Regions from separate parts of the Mesorhizobium sp. B2-7-3 genome, predicted to be linked through region 1. Evidence: predicted binding sites of a transcription regulator. Region 1 holds the regulator's gene; the other holds the start of a gene.

Region 1 (7,948 bases):
CGGCAGATAGCCCATGGCGCGATAGGCTTCGACGCCGAGCGCGCCATGGCGCTTCGACAGCTTGGCGCCGTCGGCGCCGTGGATCAGCGGGATATGCGACATCGACGGCACGTCCCAGCCCATGGCGTTGTAGATCACGGTCTGGCGGGCGGCGTTGGTCAGGTGATCGTCGCCACGGATGATGTGGGTGACGCCCATGTCGTGATCGTCGACGACGACGGCATGCATGTAGGTCGGGTTGCCGTCCGAACGCAGGATGATGAAGTCGTCGAGATCCTTGTTGGGGAAGCGCACGTCTCCCTGGACCCGGTCCTGCACCACCGTCTCGCCCTCGGCCGGTGCCTTGATGCGGATGGCGCCCCTGACGCCGGACGGCGCCTCCGACGGGTCGCGGTCACGCCAATGGCCGTTATAGCGTGGCGGTAGGCCCTTGGCACGTGCAGCTTCGCGCATTGCCTCGAGCTCGGCTGAAGTCTCGTAGCTGTAATAGGCCTTGCCCAGGCGCACCAGCTCCTCGGCCACCTCGCGATGGCGCGGCGCGCGCTCGAATTGGGAGACCGCGTCACCGTCCCACGAAAGGCCAAGCCAGGTCAGGCCATCGAGAATGGCCGATGTGGCCGCATCGGTCGAACGCTCGCGATCGGTGTCCTCGATGCGCAGCAGCATCGTGCCGCCGGTATGCTTTGCATAGAGCCAGTTGAAGAGCGCCGTGCGCGCGCCGCCGATGTGCAGATAGCCGGTCGGCGAGGGGGCAAAACGGGTGATGACCTTGTCGGGCATGGAACTCTCGGAAAACGTCTGAAGCTGGGTGCGGAGCGTGCGGACTTTCGCGCGTTGCGCGTTCATGTAGCATAGGACGTCGAGGGTGCAAGGGGCAGACCCGATGACTGGACGAGGCCGGGGCTCGGATCGGGGCGAGGATGCCGCTATCGGCGTCAGCGAGCGATCCCTGTTTGCGGCGCCTGCGACGATCCCACTGCCATCTCCGCTCGTGGCTGCGCCCGAAACCAGGTCGCTGCAGGCAGGTGGGCAGGAGCCGGCGCCGGCTCCTGCCGCGGGCAGGATCGCGCGCGTGCGCCGGCAAGTCGGCCTGGTATCCTTGCCTCGCCTGCGCCATGGCGTGGCCAAGGCGGCGGAGCTCGAACTCGACCGGGGCATCGCGTTCCTGCTGGTGCCGGTCTGTCTGGCCGTTGGGGCAATCGCCTATTTCTCGCTGGCATCCGAGCCCGACTTTGCAAAACCCGTCGCGGTCGTGGTGCTGATGGCGGTCTGTGTTTTCGTCTCGCGTTCCTGGTCGAAAACCCAGCTGTGTTTCATGGCAGTGCTGTTGTGCGCGCTGGGCCTGCTCGCGGCGAAGGTCGAAACATGGCGAGCCGGAACCCGGATGCTGGGTTCGGAAATCTCCACGCAATTGACCGGCCGCGTGGTCTCGCTCGAAGAGATGGAGAGCGGCCGCATCCGGCTGACCATGGACGTGATTTCGACCGCCCGGCCGAAACTGCGCTATGCACCGGAAAGGGTCCGGCTTTCCGCACGCAAGATACCGCCGGGAATGACCGCCGGCTCGCTCATCACAGGCTACGCCAAACTGTTGCCGCCGACCGGCCCGGTGCGGCCGGACAGCTACGACTTCTCTTTCGACAGCTATTTCGCCGGCATCGGCGGCAGCGGCTTCTTTCTCGGCAATCCGACGGTTGTTTCCGCCGACGACGGTGAGATGCCGCTATCGGCTCGCCTTTTTTCAGGCATCGAAAATGCCCGCGAATCCATCGCCGACCACATCAGGGGCAGCGTCGGCGGCGCTGAAGGCGAGATCGCGGCGGCGCTGATCGTCGGCGTGCGCGCCGGCATACCCGATGAAATCAATGAAGCGATGCGGCGTACCGGCATCTATCACATCATCTCTATTTCGGGACTGCATATGGCGCTTGTGGCCGGCACCATCATGGGTCTGCTGCGTGGTGCCTTCGCGCTGTTTCCAGACTTTTCCGCGCGCCGGCCGGTGAAGAAATACGCGGCCGCCGCCGCACTGTTCTCGATCGCGGCCTATCTCATCATTTCCGGTGTCGTCGTTGCCGCCGAACGCAGCTTCATCATGCTGGCGGTGATGCTGATTGCCGTCTTCTTCGATCGCGCTGCCCTGACCATGCGCAATCTGGCGATCTCGGCGATCGCCGTCATCCTGGTCTCGCCTCACGAGGTCGTCGGCCCGAGCTTTCAGATGTCGTTCGCCGCGACCGCGGCCCTGGTTGGCGCTTATGCCGGCTGGGCCGATCACCATGCGGGAAAGACGCGGCCACCGCCGCCAAAGCGATCCCTGGCGGGGTTCCTGACGCGAAAATTCCTGCTGGCGACAGGAGGATTGGCCATGACGTCCATTATCGCCGGCAGCGCCACGGCACTGTTTGCCATCTGGCATTTCCAGCGGGTATCGCCGCTCAGCCTGTTCGCCAATCTGGCCGTGATGCCGATCGTGTCGGTCGTGATGTTCCTGGCCGTCGCCAGCGCCCTGCTGATGCCATTCGGACTGGATTGGCCGGCTCTCTATCTCATGGGCAAGGGCCTGACAGCTATGATCGCCGTGTCGGCGTGGATATCGGAGCGCTCTCCGGTCGATGGAGTCGGGCTGATTTCGCAGCAATCCGTGCTGCTGGTCACCGTCGCGCTGGCAATCGCGACGATGGCGACGACATGGCTGCGGCTCGCGGCGCTGCCATTCGCGCTTGCCGGCCTGTTGATTGTGTCGCACACACGCGCGCCCGATGTGCTGATCTCGGAAGATGCGCGGCTGGTCGCGCTGCCGATCGGCAATGGCGAACTGGCCGTCAACCGGGAACGTCCGAACGAATTCGCAACCGACAACTGGAAGCGCGCCCTGATCTCCGAAACAATCGTCAAACCGGAAATGTTCGACACGACAGACAGGCAATTCGATGTTGCCAGTCCCACCGACCTGCCGCCGGGATCGCCCTTCTACTGCCGCGAAGGCCTGTGCCTTGCCAGGCACCCTTCCGGCGCGATCATTGCCTATGTCGAGGACCGCAAGACCACCTGGAAAGCCTGCGCTTTCGCCGACCTGATCATCGTCAACGACGCAACCGCCTATGACGCCTGCCATAATCCACTGGTTCTCGTCGTCACCAAACGGCAGCTCGCCCGCAAGGGAAGCGCTGCCGTCTTCTTCAATCCCCAGTCGGCCACGACCCGGGCCGCGATCGCATTCGCCATCGACGGACCATACCGGCCCTGGCACGAACAGCGAAAATTCTCACGCGAGGCGAGGGGGCTGCCGCCGTACAAAAAACCCGACAAGCCCGATGGCAAGCCGGCTCAGTAACGCCTGATCAACCCGACCAGCTTGCCTTGCACCTTGACCCTGTCCGGCCCGAAAATGCGCGTTTCGTAGGCTGGATTGGCGGCCTCGAGCGCGATCGAAGCGCCTTTGCGGCGGAACCGCTTCAGTGTCGCTTCCTCTTCGTCGACCAGTGCCACGATAATTTCGCCCGGGCTTGCCGTGTCGGCATTGCGGATAATGACCGTGTCTCCATCGAAGATACCAGCCTCGATCATCGAGTCGCCCTTGACCTCCAACGCATAGTGCTCGCCGCCCATGATCATGTCCGGCGGCACCGAGATCGAATGCGTCTGATGCTGGATGGCATCGATCGGCACACCGGCGGCGATACGGCCCATGACCGGGATGGACACGGCTGAAACCGCATCGTCGTCGTTGCCGGCCGCGGGCAGGCGCGAAGGCGCAGCGGCCGGCCTGATCTGGCGTCCGAGACTGCCTTGGCCAAGGCTGCCTTGGATGACGCTTGGCGAGAACTTCTTTGCCGCATTGAGGCCCGGCGCGATCGAGTCCGGCAACCGCAGCACTTCCAGCGCGCGCGCCCGATTGGGTAGCCGGCGAATGAAGCCGCGCTCCTCCAGCGCCGTGATCAGGCGATGGATCCCCGACTTGGAGGCAAGATCGAGTGCTTCCTTCATCTCGTCGAAGGAAGGCGGTATCCCGCTTTCCTTGAGCCGTTCGTGGATGAACATCAGCAGTTCATGTTGCTTGCGTGTCAGCATGGCGGCCCCCAAGACATTGAACGAAAGGTTGAACCAGAATCGAAAAAACAAACCCAGAACAAACACTATCTGTTCCAGTTGTGTTCTGCAACCGTTTAAAGTTTAATGAATTTGTTAAGGGGTCTGAAGTTTTTTGCCCGCGACGGCGGGCGGCAACCAGTCCTTTCCGCCGTCGGCAGGCGCATTGAAATCGTTTTGGTTAATGGCCTGTGGCCCATCCGCCGACGAGGCTTTGGCATCAGTTAGTTGGAAGGCTTCTCCTCGGAAGGACGTATAAATCGCGGAGCCATTATTCGCGGAACGAAACGAAACCAAAATGCCAACGATTGGTAGCTTCGGGCGGCCATGGATCGGGGCGTTCGGCGCACTCCGGCCAGCGCGTTCGAATAGGCGTCGCGGAAGCGCTGAAGTTATCCCGAACCCGCCTTCAAGCTGCCGGCGCGAGCGGCGTATCTGGTAGCGCCGCTGTCTTCGCTGTGGACATAGACGTGCAGTGTGTAGCCGATATGCGCCGTCATCAGCGCCTTGGCCCGCTCGACGTCACGGTCGAGCGCCGCTTCCATGATCGCGGTATGGTGTTCGATCGCAATCGCTTCGCGTAGCGCTTCGATTGCCTCTTCATAGCCATCCTTGAGGCCGGCCGCGGCCCGCAGTGTCGGCGCCAGACCAAGAAAGCGATGATGCCGGCGCAGCTGATCCGAGATCGTCGAGCGGAACCGCAACAGCCAGTCGCATGTGGCGGCGCTCAGCAGCGCCGCATGGAAAGCCTCGTGGTTCTCGTCCCATCTGTCGACGGCCGCGTCCGAGGGATCGTCGACCGCCGTCTTGCAACGCGAGAGCCGGTAGTGGGCGGTGACCACGGCATCCTCCCACTCCCTGCCGCCTTTTTCCATCGATTCGAGGAACAGGGGTATCTCGACCACCATCCTGGCGCGTGCCAGATCCTCCAGCTCGGCCCGCGACACCGGAGCCACGGCAAAACCACGATTGCTGATCGCGGTGACCAGGCGTTCGGCCTCGAGCCGCGACAGGGCTTCGCGCAACGGTGTCCAGCCGACGCCATAGGTGCCGCGCAGCGCACTCAGTTTGAGCGGGGCGCCGGGCATGAGGCGCGTGGTCAGGATGTCGCGCCGCAACAGCTGATAGGCGGCTTCCGTTTTTGTGGAACTCGTTTCATCCCGCATGGTGATCAATCCGTCGTCTGGCGAAAGTATATATGATATTGAGGCACAGCAACAATTATATATAATGTTTGACACAGACCGGCGGACTGACCATGATCGCCGTAGTAGCCGCGTTTCCAAGCGGCCCTGATCAAATCTGGGAGGAAATGATGTTGAAGTCGAAATCCGCTTGGTTGTCGGGTTTGGCCCTGGCAGGCGCATTGATGGTCGGTGCCGGCAGTGCCGCGGCCGATCAAATCCGTATCGGCATTGCCAATTTCGGCGAGCATCCGCAATTGAACGCCGCCACAGCCGGCTTCAAGAAGGCGCTGACGGATAATGGCTTCGTCGAGGGCAAGGACGTCGTCTACACGGAGAGCCACACCAATTTCGATGCATCGCTGGTGCCGCAGATGATCGCCAAGCTGCAGGCCGAGCAGCCCAAGCTGATCTACACCATCACCACGCCGGTCTCGCAGATCGCCAAGAAAGCGCTCGCCGGTTCCGGCATTCCGATCGTTTTTGCCGCGGTCACCGATCCAGTGGCGGCCAAGCTGGTGCCGTCATGGGACGCCGGAGACGAAGGCATGACCGGCGCCAGCGATCTGCAGGACGTCGCCGCGGTGATGGCCTTCACCAAGAAGCTGCTGCCGAACGCCAAGCGCTTCGGCGTGCCTTATAATCCCGGTGAGGCCAATGACGTTGCCTTGGTCGAAAAGATCAAGGCGGCGGCACCGGCCGCGGGCTTCGAGGTGGTGGAGGTCGGCATCGACAACGTCAATGACATCCAGCAACGCATCGCTTCGCTCGCCGGCAAGGCCGACGTGATCTACGGCCCGGCCTCGAACCTGATCCAGCCGGCGATCGCCGCTGTCTCCGCGGCCGCCCGCCAGGCCGGTATCCCGGTCGTCAACTCCGATGACAGTGCGGTCCGCAACGGCACCGTGCCGGCGAGCTTCGCGGTCAATTACACGCAGGTCGGCGTCAACGCCGGCAACATCGCCGCCGAGATCCTCAAGGGCAAGGATCCCAAGACGATCGCGCCGTCGCGCCCGGCCTACAAGGACCACATGGCAACGATCTCGCGCAAGGCGATGGCCGCGTTCGGCATAGAGATACCGGCTTCAATGGCCGATTGCGGCTGCATCGTCGACTAACATCGGAACTGCTGGGGTGACGGCGTCGGCGCCGTCATCCCGAGGTCAGGGAGAAACGATGCTCGAGATTCGATCCGCGCGCAAAGTGTTCTACAAGGGCCAGGCCGACGAGAAGGTCGCGCTGGACGGTCTCAGCCTGTCCTTGGCCACCGGAGAGTTCGGCATCGTCATCGGCTCCAACGGGGCCGGCAAGAGCAGCATGCTCAACGCCATTTCCGGCGCCCTGATCCTCGATTCCGGCCAGATCCTGATCAACGGCGCCGACGTGACTGCAATGCCGGTGCACAAGCGCGCCGCGAAACTGGCGCGCGTGTTCCAGGACCCGATGCGCGGCACCGCCGCCAGCATGACGGTTGCGGAAAACATGCTGCTGGCCGATTTGCGCAGCCAAAAGCGCACCTTGCGCCCGGGGCTGAACACCACCCGGCTTGCATCCTACAGGGAACGCCTGTCGATACTGGGTCTCGGTTTGGAAAATCGTCTCGACACGCGTGTCGACCTGCTCTCCGGCGGGCAGCGGCAATCCTTGTCGCTGATCATGGCGGTCGGCGGATCGCCGGACTTGCTGCTGCTCGACGAGCACACCGCGGCCCTCGACCCGCGCACGGCCGAAATCGTCATGCAAGCGACCGTGCGCGCCGTCAACGCGCTGAAACTGACGACTTTGATGGTGACCCACAACATGCAACACGCCGTCGATTATGGCAGCCGGGTGATCATGCTCGATGCGGGCCGGGTGCTCCTGGAAGTCGCCGGGCAGGAGAAGGCGAGGGTCACGGTTATCGATCTGATCGGCCATTTCTCCGTCAAGACCGATCGCATGTTGCTGGCGAGCTGATCATCATGGGTTTTGTTGGGAACGTTCTCACCAGCTTCGTCGCGATCATGCCGGTCACCCTGGCGCAAAGCCTGATCCTGGCCTTTGTCGTGCTCGGGATCATGATCCCGTTTCGCATGCTGAATTTTCCCGATCTCACCAGCGAAGGCGCTTTTCCGCTGGGCGGCTGCGTCTGCGGCGTTCTCCTTGCCGCCGGCGCATCGCCGCTGATGGGCGTTGCTGCCGCCCTTGTCGCTGGCTTCGCGGCGGGCTGCTGCACCGCCTTCATCCATCTGCGCTTCCGCATCCACACGCTGCTTGCGGGCATCCTGATGATGACGATGCTCTACAGCATCAACCTTCGCATTATGGGCAAGTCCAACCTGTCCGTCTTCGGTTCGCCCTCGGTGTTCGACTGGGTGCCGTTCGCGCGGCCGGGTTTCCCCGCCAGCAAGATCGTCGTCGCGGGTCTCCTCGCGCTTGCCGCCTTCATGCTGCTCTACATGTTCTTCAGGACCGAGAAGGGGACTGCCGTGCGCGCCGTGGGCGCCAATCCTGACATGGCCGAGGCGCAAGGCATCAATGTCTGGGCCGCGACCATAGGCGGTGTCGGGCTGGCCAGCGCTTTTTCGGCGTCAAGCGGTGCGCTGATGGTGCAGTCGCAAGGCTTCGCCGACGTCAATATGGGCCTGGGAATTCTCATCAACGGCCTTGCCGCGCTGATGATCGGCGAAGCC
Region 2 (7,948 bases), on a different contig from region 1:
CGCAGCCGGACCGCCTCGCCGCAGAATTTCTCGATCGCCTGCTCGATCGCCTGCTGCACCGAAGGCTGGTCGGCCTGATGCTGCCAGCCGGCAAACAGGCTGCCGTCATATTCGATATCGAGGCGAAAACGCGGCATGCCGGTCGGCTATACGCCCCCGCCTAGGCGGCGAGAGCGGTGAAGGCGGAGGCGTAGACCAGCCTGCCGGATTCGGGAGCTTCGCCCCAGGCCAGCGCCTGCAGCGCCTCGCCCTGGTATTCGCTTTCGAACTTTTCTGCGCGGGCGTGGCTATAGCCGAAACGGCCGTAATAGGCCGGATCGCCCAGCACGACGGCCAGTGTCTCGCCGGCGTCCTTGAGCCGAATATGGGCCTCGCGGATCAACGCGCCGCCGATGCCGCTGCCATGGAAGGAAGGCTCCACCGCCAGCGGCGCAAGCGCCACGGCGGCAAAACTCTTGCCGCCGCTCTGCACGAACAGCCGTGAGAACAGGATATGGCCGACGGCCTGGCCGTCCTCTTCCGCCACCAGTTCGACGACGGCGTCACCGCCGGTCACCAACGCGTCGACCAGTCCGGCCTCCGTCTGCTGGCCGAAAGCGTGTTCCTCGACGAGGCGGATGGCCTCGCGGTCCCGCGGCGTCGCCGCGCGTATCGACATCATGCTCATGAGAATTTCAGTCCTTTTTCGATCTTGGCTCCGCGCAGGAATTCCGACGCGGCGGCGGGCTTTCCGCCCGCACGTTGAACTTCGACCAGCCTGACCGCGCCTTTTCCGCAGGCGACTGTCAGCCGGTCATCGAGAATTCCTCCCGACTCGCCCAAATCTTCCGAAGGCGACACGCCTTCGGATAGCGTCGAGCGAAGCAGTTTCAGCCGTTCCATACGGCCGCCAATTTCAATCTCGGACCAGGCGCCGGGAAACGGCGACAGGCCACGAATATGGTTGTGAACCTCGGCCGCGGGCCGTGTCCACTCCACGCGCGTCTCGGATTTATCGATTTTCCTGGCGTAAGTCACCCCTTCGGCCGCCTGCGCGGTAAATGCCAGGGTGTTCTGTTCCAGCCGCGCCAACGCTTCCACCATCAGGGCAGCGCCGACACTCATCAACCGATCATGCAGATCGCCGGCTGTCATATCGGGGCCGATGGCGCATTTTTCAACCAGTCCCACCGGGCCGGTATCCAGCCCCGCCTCCATGCGCATCACCATCATGCCGGTCTCGGTATCTCCCGCCATGATGGCGCGCTGGATGGGCGCGGCGCCACGCCAGCGCGGCAAAAGCGACGCATGGCCGTTGACGCAGCCAAGCCGGGGTGCCTCCAGAACTGCCTTCGGCAACAGCAATCCATAGGCGACGACCACGGCGATATCGGCGCCCAGGTCGGCAAAAGCGGCCTGCTCGGCCTCGCTTTTCAACGATGCCGGTGCACGCACCTCGATGCCAAGCCGCCCGGCCTCGCGCTGCACCGGTGACGGCGTCAGTTCCAGCCCGCGCCGGCCGGCGGCGCGCGGCGGCTGCGTGTAGACGGCTGAAATCTCGTGGCCAGCCTCGGCGATGGCGCGCAGCGTCGGCACCGAAAACTCCGGCGTGCCCATGAAGATGACGCGAAGGGGCATTGCCCTATCCCACCAGCTTGCCTGGCGCCTTGTCCCTGGCGAGCTTCTTGAACTTCTTCACCACCATGTCGCGCTTCAGCTTCGAGATGTGGTCGATGAACAGCACGCCGTTGAGGTGGTCGATCTCGTGCTGCAGGCAGGTTGCCATCAGCCCCTCGGCCTCGATCTCCTGCAGCTTGCCGTCACGGTCCAGATATTTGACCCTCACCGAAGCCGGGCGCTCGACCTCGGCATAGTAATCAGGGATCGACAGACAGCCTTCCTCGTAGACGGACCGCGCGTCGGCGCTTTCGAGAATTTCCGGATTGATGAAGACATGTGGCGCCGGGGCTTCGTCTTCCTTGGCGAGATCGATCACCAGCATGCGCAGGGGCTCGCCGACCTGGATTGCCGCCAACCCGATGCCGGGTGCGTCATACATGGTCGCCAGCATATCGTCGGCAAGTTTGCGCACCGGCGCGTCGACGCGCTCCACCGGCTTGGAGACCTGGCGCAGGATGGGATCGGGAAGAATGATGAGCGGCTTGATCGGCATGGCGTTTCACCTAAGACCTCAATAGAAAGGCGTCAACCGGTGCGCGTGCGCCTCGTTCACGTTTTGATCTGTGCCAGACCGCCGAATCGGCTATGCTGTCCACATGAATGATCTGAGCACCATCCTTTCGGAGCCCGTCGCGCGGCTCGGCGCCTCGACAATCACGCTCGGCCACGTCTTGGCCGTCGCCACATTGCTGTTTCTCGGCTTGTTCGTGGCGCTCGTCATCGCGCTGTGGCGCTCGGCCAAGGCGCGCGCGGTCGCCGCAGCGGAAGCCGCCGACCATGCCCGCGACGCCGAGGCGCGGATGGCCGGCATTCTGCAATCCCAGGCCGAGATGCAGGGCCGCATGGGCGCCATCGCCGAAGTGTTCGGCGCCCGCCAAGCCGAATTGACGCAGTCGATCGGCCAGCGGCTCGACGCCATGACCGGCCGCATCGGCCAGACCATGACCGAGCAGACCAAGTCCACGCATGAGAGCCTGGCGAAACTGCAGGAGCGGCTGGCGGTCATCGACACCGCGCAAGGCAACATCCAGTCGCTGGCCGGCCAGGTCGTGCAGCTGCAGGCGATCCTCTCCAACAAGCAGACGCGCGGCGCCTTCGGCCAGTCGCGCATGGAGGCGATCGTCGCCGACGGCCTGCCGCACGGCGCCTACGAATTCCAGGCGACGCTGTCGAACGGCAGCCGGCCGGACTGCCTGGTGAAAATGCCGAACGGCGCGCCGTCGCTTGCCATCGATGCCAAATTTCCCCTGGAAGCGTGGAATGCCATCCGGGCCGCCGATAACGCCGACCTGCAGAAGGTCGCGGCCCAGGCCTTCCGCCGCGATATCGAGGTCCATATCCGCGACATTTCGGAAAAATACCTGCTCCAGGGCGAAACCCAGGACACCGCCTTCATGTTCGTGCCGTCGGAATCGGTGTTCGCCGAAATCCACGAGAATTTCGAAGCGGTTGTCCAGAAGGCGCACCGTGCCCGCGTCATCATCGTCTCGCCTTCGCTCTTGATGCTGTCGATCCAGGTCATCCAGGCGATCCTCAAGGATGCGCGCATGCGCGAGCAGGCGCATCTGATCCAAGGCGAAGTCATCAGGCTGATGGAAGACGTCCAGCGTGTCGACGAGCGGGTGCGCAAATTGCAGGGCCATTTCGGCCAGTCGGCCAAGGACATCGAAGACATACTCGTCTCGACCTCGAAAGTGACCAAGCGTGGCCAGAAGATCGAGGCGCTGGAATTCGGAGAAGGCGAGCCCGACGCCCCGCGCGGCGGCGCCCCTGCCAAGGTGGAGGCCGCACCGCGCGCTGCCGATTCAAAGACCGGGCAGCTGAGATTGAGGGTCGTCGAAGGCGACGACTGAACGCTACTGCTCTTCGACCGTCGTCATACCCTCGAATTCCGGAAGCCAGTGCAGCGCCGACCGGTGCCATTTCTGGTGTCTCGGGACCAGGTTCTGGCGCTGCCGCGAGGTCCCGACCCTGATCCCATAGACCTTCGGACCGTCGCCGACCGATGTCGCATAGAGATGCGAGCCGCAGTCGGCACAAAAAGCCTGCGTTCGCTTGGCGCCGCTCGCCACGGTCTTGATGTAGATCTTCGGTTCGCCGCTGGTGATCCGGTAGTGATCCTCCGTCGCAGGAACGGTAACGCGAAATGCCGTACCGGTCAGTTGCTGGCAATCGGTACAATGGCAGATCGAGGTCTTCTCCGGGTCGACCTCCGCCTCATAGGTGATGGCGCCACAATGGCAGCCGCCGTCGATCTTCATTGTCATTCCTCCAACTTCGATCGGCTGATTTTAGCGGCACGGAGACCCGAGGCAACGGCGGGGCGCTGGTCCAGGGGCCAGAATCCCGAAAAGTGCACCGCGGTGTCGCAAAAGTTCGTACTCGAATCTATCCGGACGCGGATTCGATCAGCTTGCGCCGCTTTTCCCAGGTGCCTGACGTCTGCGGCTTGACGAACAGCCGCGTGATCTCAGGCATCTCCTTCTTCAACCGCGCCTCGATGCGCTCGACACAGGCCTCGATCTCCGGCGCCGACAAATGGTCCTCGAATTCGATGCTCAGGCCGGCGACGATTTCTTCCGGACCCATATGCACCGTCAGCACGCCGTTCGCCCGCTGCACCGCCGGATCCTGCTGGACGATCGCCAGCACCTTCCTCTGCACCTCGGGTGAGGCCGGCTCGCCGATGAGCAGGCCCTTGCTTTCACGCGCCAGGAAGATTGCCGTCGTGCCGAGGATGAGCGAGATGCCGATCGAGGCGGCGCCGTCGAGTTCGGGCATCTCGAAAATCTCCGCTGCCAATATGCCGGCAAAAGCGACGGCCAGGCCGAGAAGGGCGGCACTGTCTTCGAACAGCACGGTATAGACGCTCGGATCCTTGCTCGATTGCACGGCTTGCAGCCAGCCCTGCTTGCCCTTCTGCTTGCGGAATTCCTTCAGCGCCACCAGCCAGGAGCTGCCTTCGAACAGGAAGGACAGGCCGAGAACGATGTAGTTCACCCTAGCGTTGGCGACCGGCTCCGGCGCCATGATGTGGATGATGCCCTCGTAGAACGACACGCCGGCGCCCAGCGCGAAGACCAGAAGGGCGACGATGAAGCTCCAGAAATAGAGTTCACGGCCATGGCCGAGCGGGTGCGAGCTGTCCGCGGGGCGTGCCGCCCGGTGCATGCCGTAGAGCAACAGGCCGCCATTGCCTGTATCGACCAGCGAATGCACGCCTTCCGACAGCATGGCCGAACTGCCGGTGAAAAAGGCGGCGGCGAATTTGGTCAACGCTATGGCGAGATTGCCGGCGAGCGCCGCGTAGATAACCGTTCTGGAGCCGCCGTGTCCAGCCATGCAGGTTCTATCCTCTTCGAGGCAGTGTAGCGGCTCTGCCGCGGAGTTGCACAGCCATCACAACGCGCCAATCGTCGGGTCGTTCAATGTGTTCGAAACCTGCTGGCGGGAAGGCCAGCTATTCCTGGATCTCGTCGGTCCACACTTTGAAGCCCGCAAGCAACCCTGGCCCGAAGATATGGGTTAGCGGCACATCCGCCGCGTCGCGGCCGGAGGCGATCAGGATGCGGCCGATGCGTGGCGCGTTGTTGCGCGGATCGAAAGCGTGCCAGCGGCCGCCGAGATAAACCTCCATCCAGGCGCAGAAATCCATGCTCGCCCAAGGCTTCGGCATGCCGATGTCGCTGATGTAGCCTGTGCAGTAGCGCGTCGGGATATTGAGTGCCCGGCAAAACGTGACGGCAAGATGCGCGAAATCGCGGCACACGCCGCTCCGTTCGCGCCAGGCTTCCGCGGCGGTGCGCGTCACCCGTGCGTTGCCGTAGTCGAAGACGATGTGGTTGTGGACGAAATCGCACACCGCCTGCACGCGCGGGATGCCTGATGGCATATGGCCGAACAGCCGCCATGCCTCGCTTGCCAAGAGGTCGCTTTCGCAAAACCGGCTGGGCAGCAGGAACAGCAGCGTTTCAGCCGGCAGGTCGCGCACCTCATGCTGCCACGCCATCAACTCGCCCATCTCGAACGTGCCGGAGTCGCGGATCACCGCATCCGTACCGAAAGTGAAACGCCCGGGCGGGGCGACGAGCCGGTTGCACCAGTTGCCGAAACTGTCGCGATAACTCTCAATCGGCACTGGCGGGTTGGAGGTCAGGAAATCCGGGCGCTCAAGATCGGAGGCGCGGGAATAGTGGACATTGAGCATTGAGATGAGCGGCGTTTCCTGCGGAAAGTCGAAGCTCATCTCGCAGCCGATATGGATCCGCATTGTCGTCCTGACGGGCCTGCCTGACGATCACCCGGCGGTGCACGGGTCGATGCTGCAGTGCGAAGACAAGCATGGCATGGACTGCCGGGGTTTACGAGCAAATTAGAAACCGGTTGAAAGCGGCCTGCCGGCGCTGGCAGCAGGCACTCGCCTCTTGCAGTCTGGCGTTTGTCTTGTTTCACTCCGTTTCCCGCAACTGGAGGAACGAATCATGGCTAAAGGTGCGATGAAGGCAGGCAAGGAAGCCCGCAAACCAAAGAAAGACGCCAAGAAGCCTGTAGCCGCTCCGGCCCTGAAGGCGCCGCCGGTCAAGGCGACGAGGATCAAGGAAAAGTAGATATCGCAGAGCGTGCATGGATTTCACCGGCGGCGTCCGACATGCCGCCGGCGAATTGTTGATTGGGCGTTCAGACACCCTATATCGACGATGCGGGGACGACCTCGCATTTCCCGAAATCCGGTTGGGACGGCCCGCCCATTGTTTGATTGAGCATCCTAAGACCTTTCGGCCGGATGTTCTGGATGGAGCGTTCCGATGCCATGGATTCTTCTGTTCTTCGCCGGCCTGTTCGAAATCGGCTGGGCGATCGGGCTCAAATACACCGACGGCTTCACCAGGCTTGTTCCGACCGTGCTCACGGTTGCGTCGATGATCGTCAGTTTGACCTTGCTTGGCCTGGCGCTGAAGACCCTGCCTGTCGGCACAGCCTATGCGGTGTGGACCGGTATCGGCACCGTCGGCACGGCGCTGCTCGGCGTCTGGCTGCTGGGCGAGCCCGCGACGGCGATCAGGCTCGGCTGCATCGCGTTGATCGTCTGCGGCATCATGGGGCTGAAACTCGCGGCCTGAACGGCCCTGTCCACCGACTGGCGCTATCGACCGAGCTGACATCATGAATCGACGTCCCTGGATGCAGGGAGGCTCCCCGTGGGCAACACCGACACGCGAAAAAGGGCCGCGCCTTGGCGCGTCCCTCATTCATCATCCATCGAGGCGAGTGCGCTGTTAGCGACCCGTAAAGCCGGGCGGTGTCCTGCCGGTGCGCTGCTTGCGTGCCGCATAGCGTGCGTCGCGCTTTGCCTTGCGCTCTGCTTCATCGGCAAGCAAACGAGCGATACGCTCGTTCTCTTCAGCTTCCCGAAGCTTGGCATCCGCTTGCGCTGCCTCTTCGGCGGCAATGCGCGCAGCTTCGGCTGCTGCCTCACGCTCGGCTTTCTCAATCGCCTCGCGTGCCAGCTTTTCCTGCTTCAGCTTGGCCTTCTCGGCCTCGCGGATCTCACGAGCCGCAAGGATCGCCTTGCGTTCGGCCTGTCGTGCCAGCACCGCGGGATCGTCTGCTGCCGGCTTTGACTTGAAGCGCTCCAGAAGCGCCTTCTTTGCCTCGGTCGCGGCATTGCGCCGCTCGAAAATGTCTTTTTCCCTGTAGATAGCCAAGTCCACTTCCTTGAAGTCTATTCGCGACGCTTACATACGCGCGAAAACCGGGAGTTCAAGCGCCAAAACGGCATGCCAGCCATGAAATTCCGGGATGTTGCACCCGGGAGACGCATTTTCCGCCGAAATCGACATGCACTGTTCACCAGCCAGCCTCTGGCGGCGCGACGGACGCGTCGCTACCTCTGGAGCATGATGCCGAAAAGGGGGAAGCGGTTTTCGGACGATATCATGCTCTATCTATCTCTTCGATTTAGCGTCGGATTCGGATTTCAGGTCGAACAGAGCTGAAATCATCCGACCCTAGCGCAACGATCAACACATTGGGATGACATCCAAATGGAACTCGGTCTCTACACTTTTGCCGATGTGAGCCCTGTGCCGGGTCCCGGCGCCATCGGTCCGCATGAGCGGCTGCGCAACCTGATCGAGGAGATCGAACTTGCCGACCAGGTCGGGCTCGACGTCTTCGGCCTCGGCGAACACCACCGGCCGGACTATGCCGCCTCGGCACCGGTCGTGGCTTTGGCCGCGGCGGCGGAGCGTTCGAAGCGCATCAAGCTGACCAGTGCGGTGACCGTATT

What was found. The regulator LexA, encoded in region 1, represses DNA repair genes until DNA is damaged. The targets are predictions, from matches to a motif close to TGTTCNNNNTGTGTTCNG.
Region 2: the regulator LexA is predicted to act here: its motif matches at 2,206-2,223, upstream of FJW04_RS00520 (DNA recombination protein RmuC).

The regions. Positions count from the first base shown of each region.
Region 1 covers NZ_VFTY01000017.1:33,159-41,106, reverse strand. Annotated here, with positions in the region: gene gltX (glutamate--tRNA ligase) at 1-780, opposite strand, end outside; gene FJW04_RS28025 (ComEC/Rec2 family competence protein) at 884-3,337, shown strand; gene lexA (transcriptional repressor LexA) at 3,331-4,074, opposite strand; gene FJW04_RS28015 (GntR family transcriptional regulator) at 4,485-5,258, opposite strand; gene FJW04_RS28010 (ABC transporter substrate-binding protein) at 5,408-6,394, shown strand; gene FJW04_RS28005 (ABC transporter ATP-binding protein) at 6,453-7,232, shown strand; gene FJW04_RS28000 (ABC transporter permease) at 7,238-7,948, shown strand, end outside.
Region 2 covers NZ_VFTY01000001.1:99,418-107,365, forward strand. Annotated here, with positions in the region: gene truA (tRNA pseudouridine(38-40) synthase TruA) at 1-137, opposite strand, end outside; gene FJW04_RS00505 (N-acetyltransferase) at 161-667, opposite strand; gene fmt (methionyl-tRNA formyltransferase) at 664-1,617, opposite strand; gene def (peptide deformylase) at 1,622-2,152, opposite strand; gene FJW04_RS00520 (DNA recombination protein RmuC) at 2,256-3,512, shown strand; gene FJW04_RS00525 (GFA family protein) at 3,516-3,920, opposite strand; gene FJW04_RS00530 (cation diffusion facilitator family transporter) at 4,048-5,001, opposite strand; gene FJW04_RS00535 (transglutaminase family protein) at 5,120-5,929, opposite strand; gene FJW04_RS30520 (hypothetical protein) at 6,141-6,266, shown strand; gene sugE (quaternary ammonium compound efflux SMR transporter SugE) at 6,465-6,779, shown strand; gene FJW04_RS00550 (DUF6481 family protein) at 6,936-7,364, opposite strand; gene FJW04_RS00555 (LLM class flavin-dependent oxidoreductase) at 7,704-7,948, shown strand, end outside.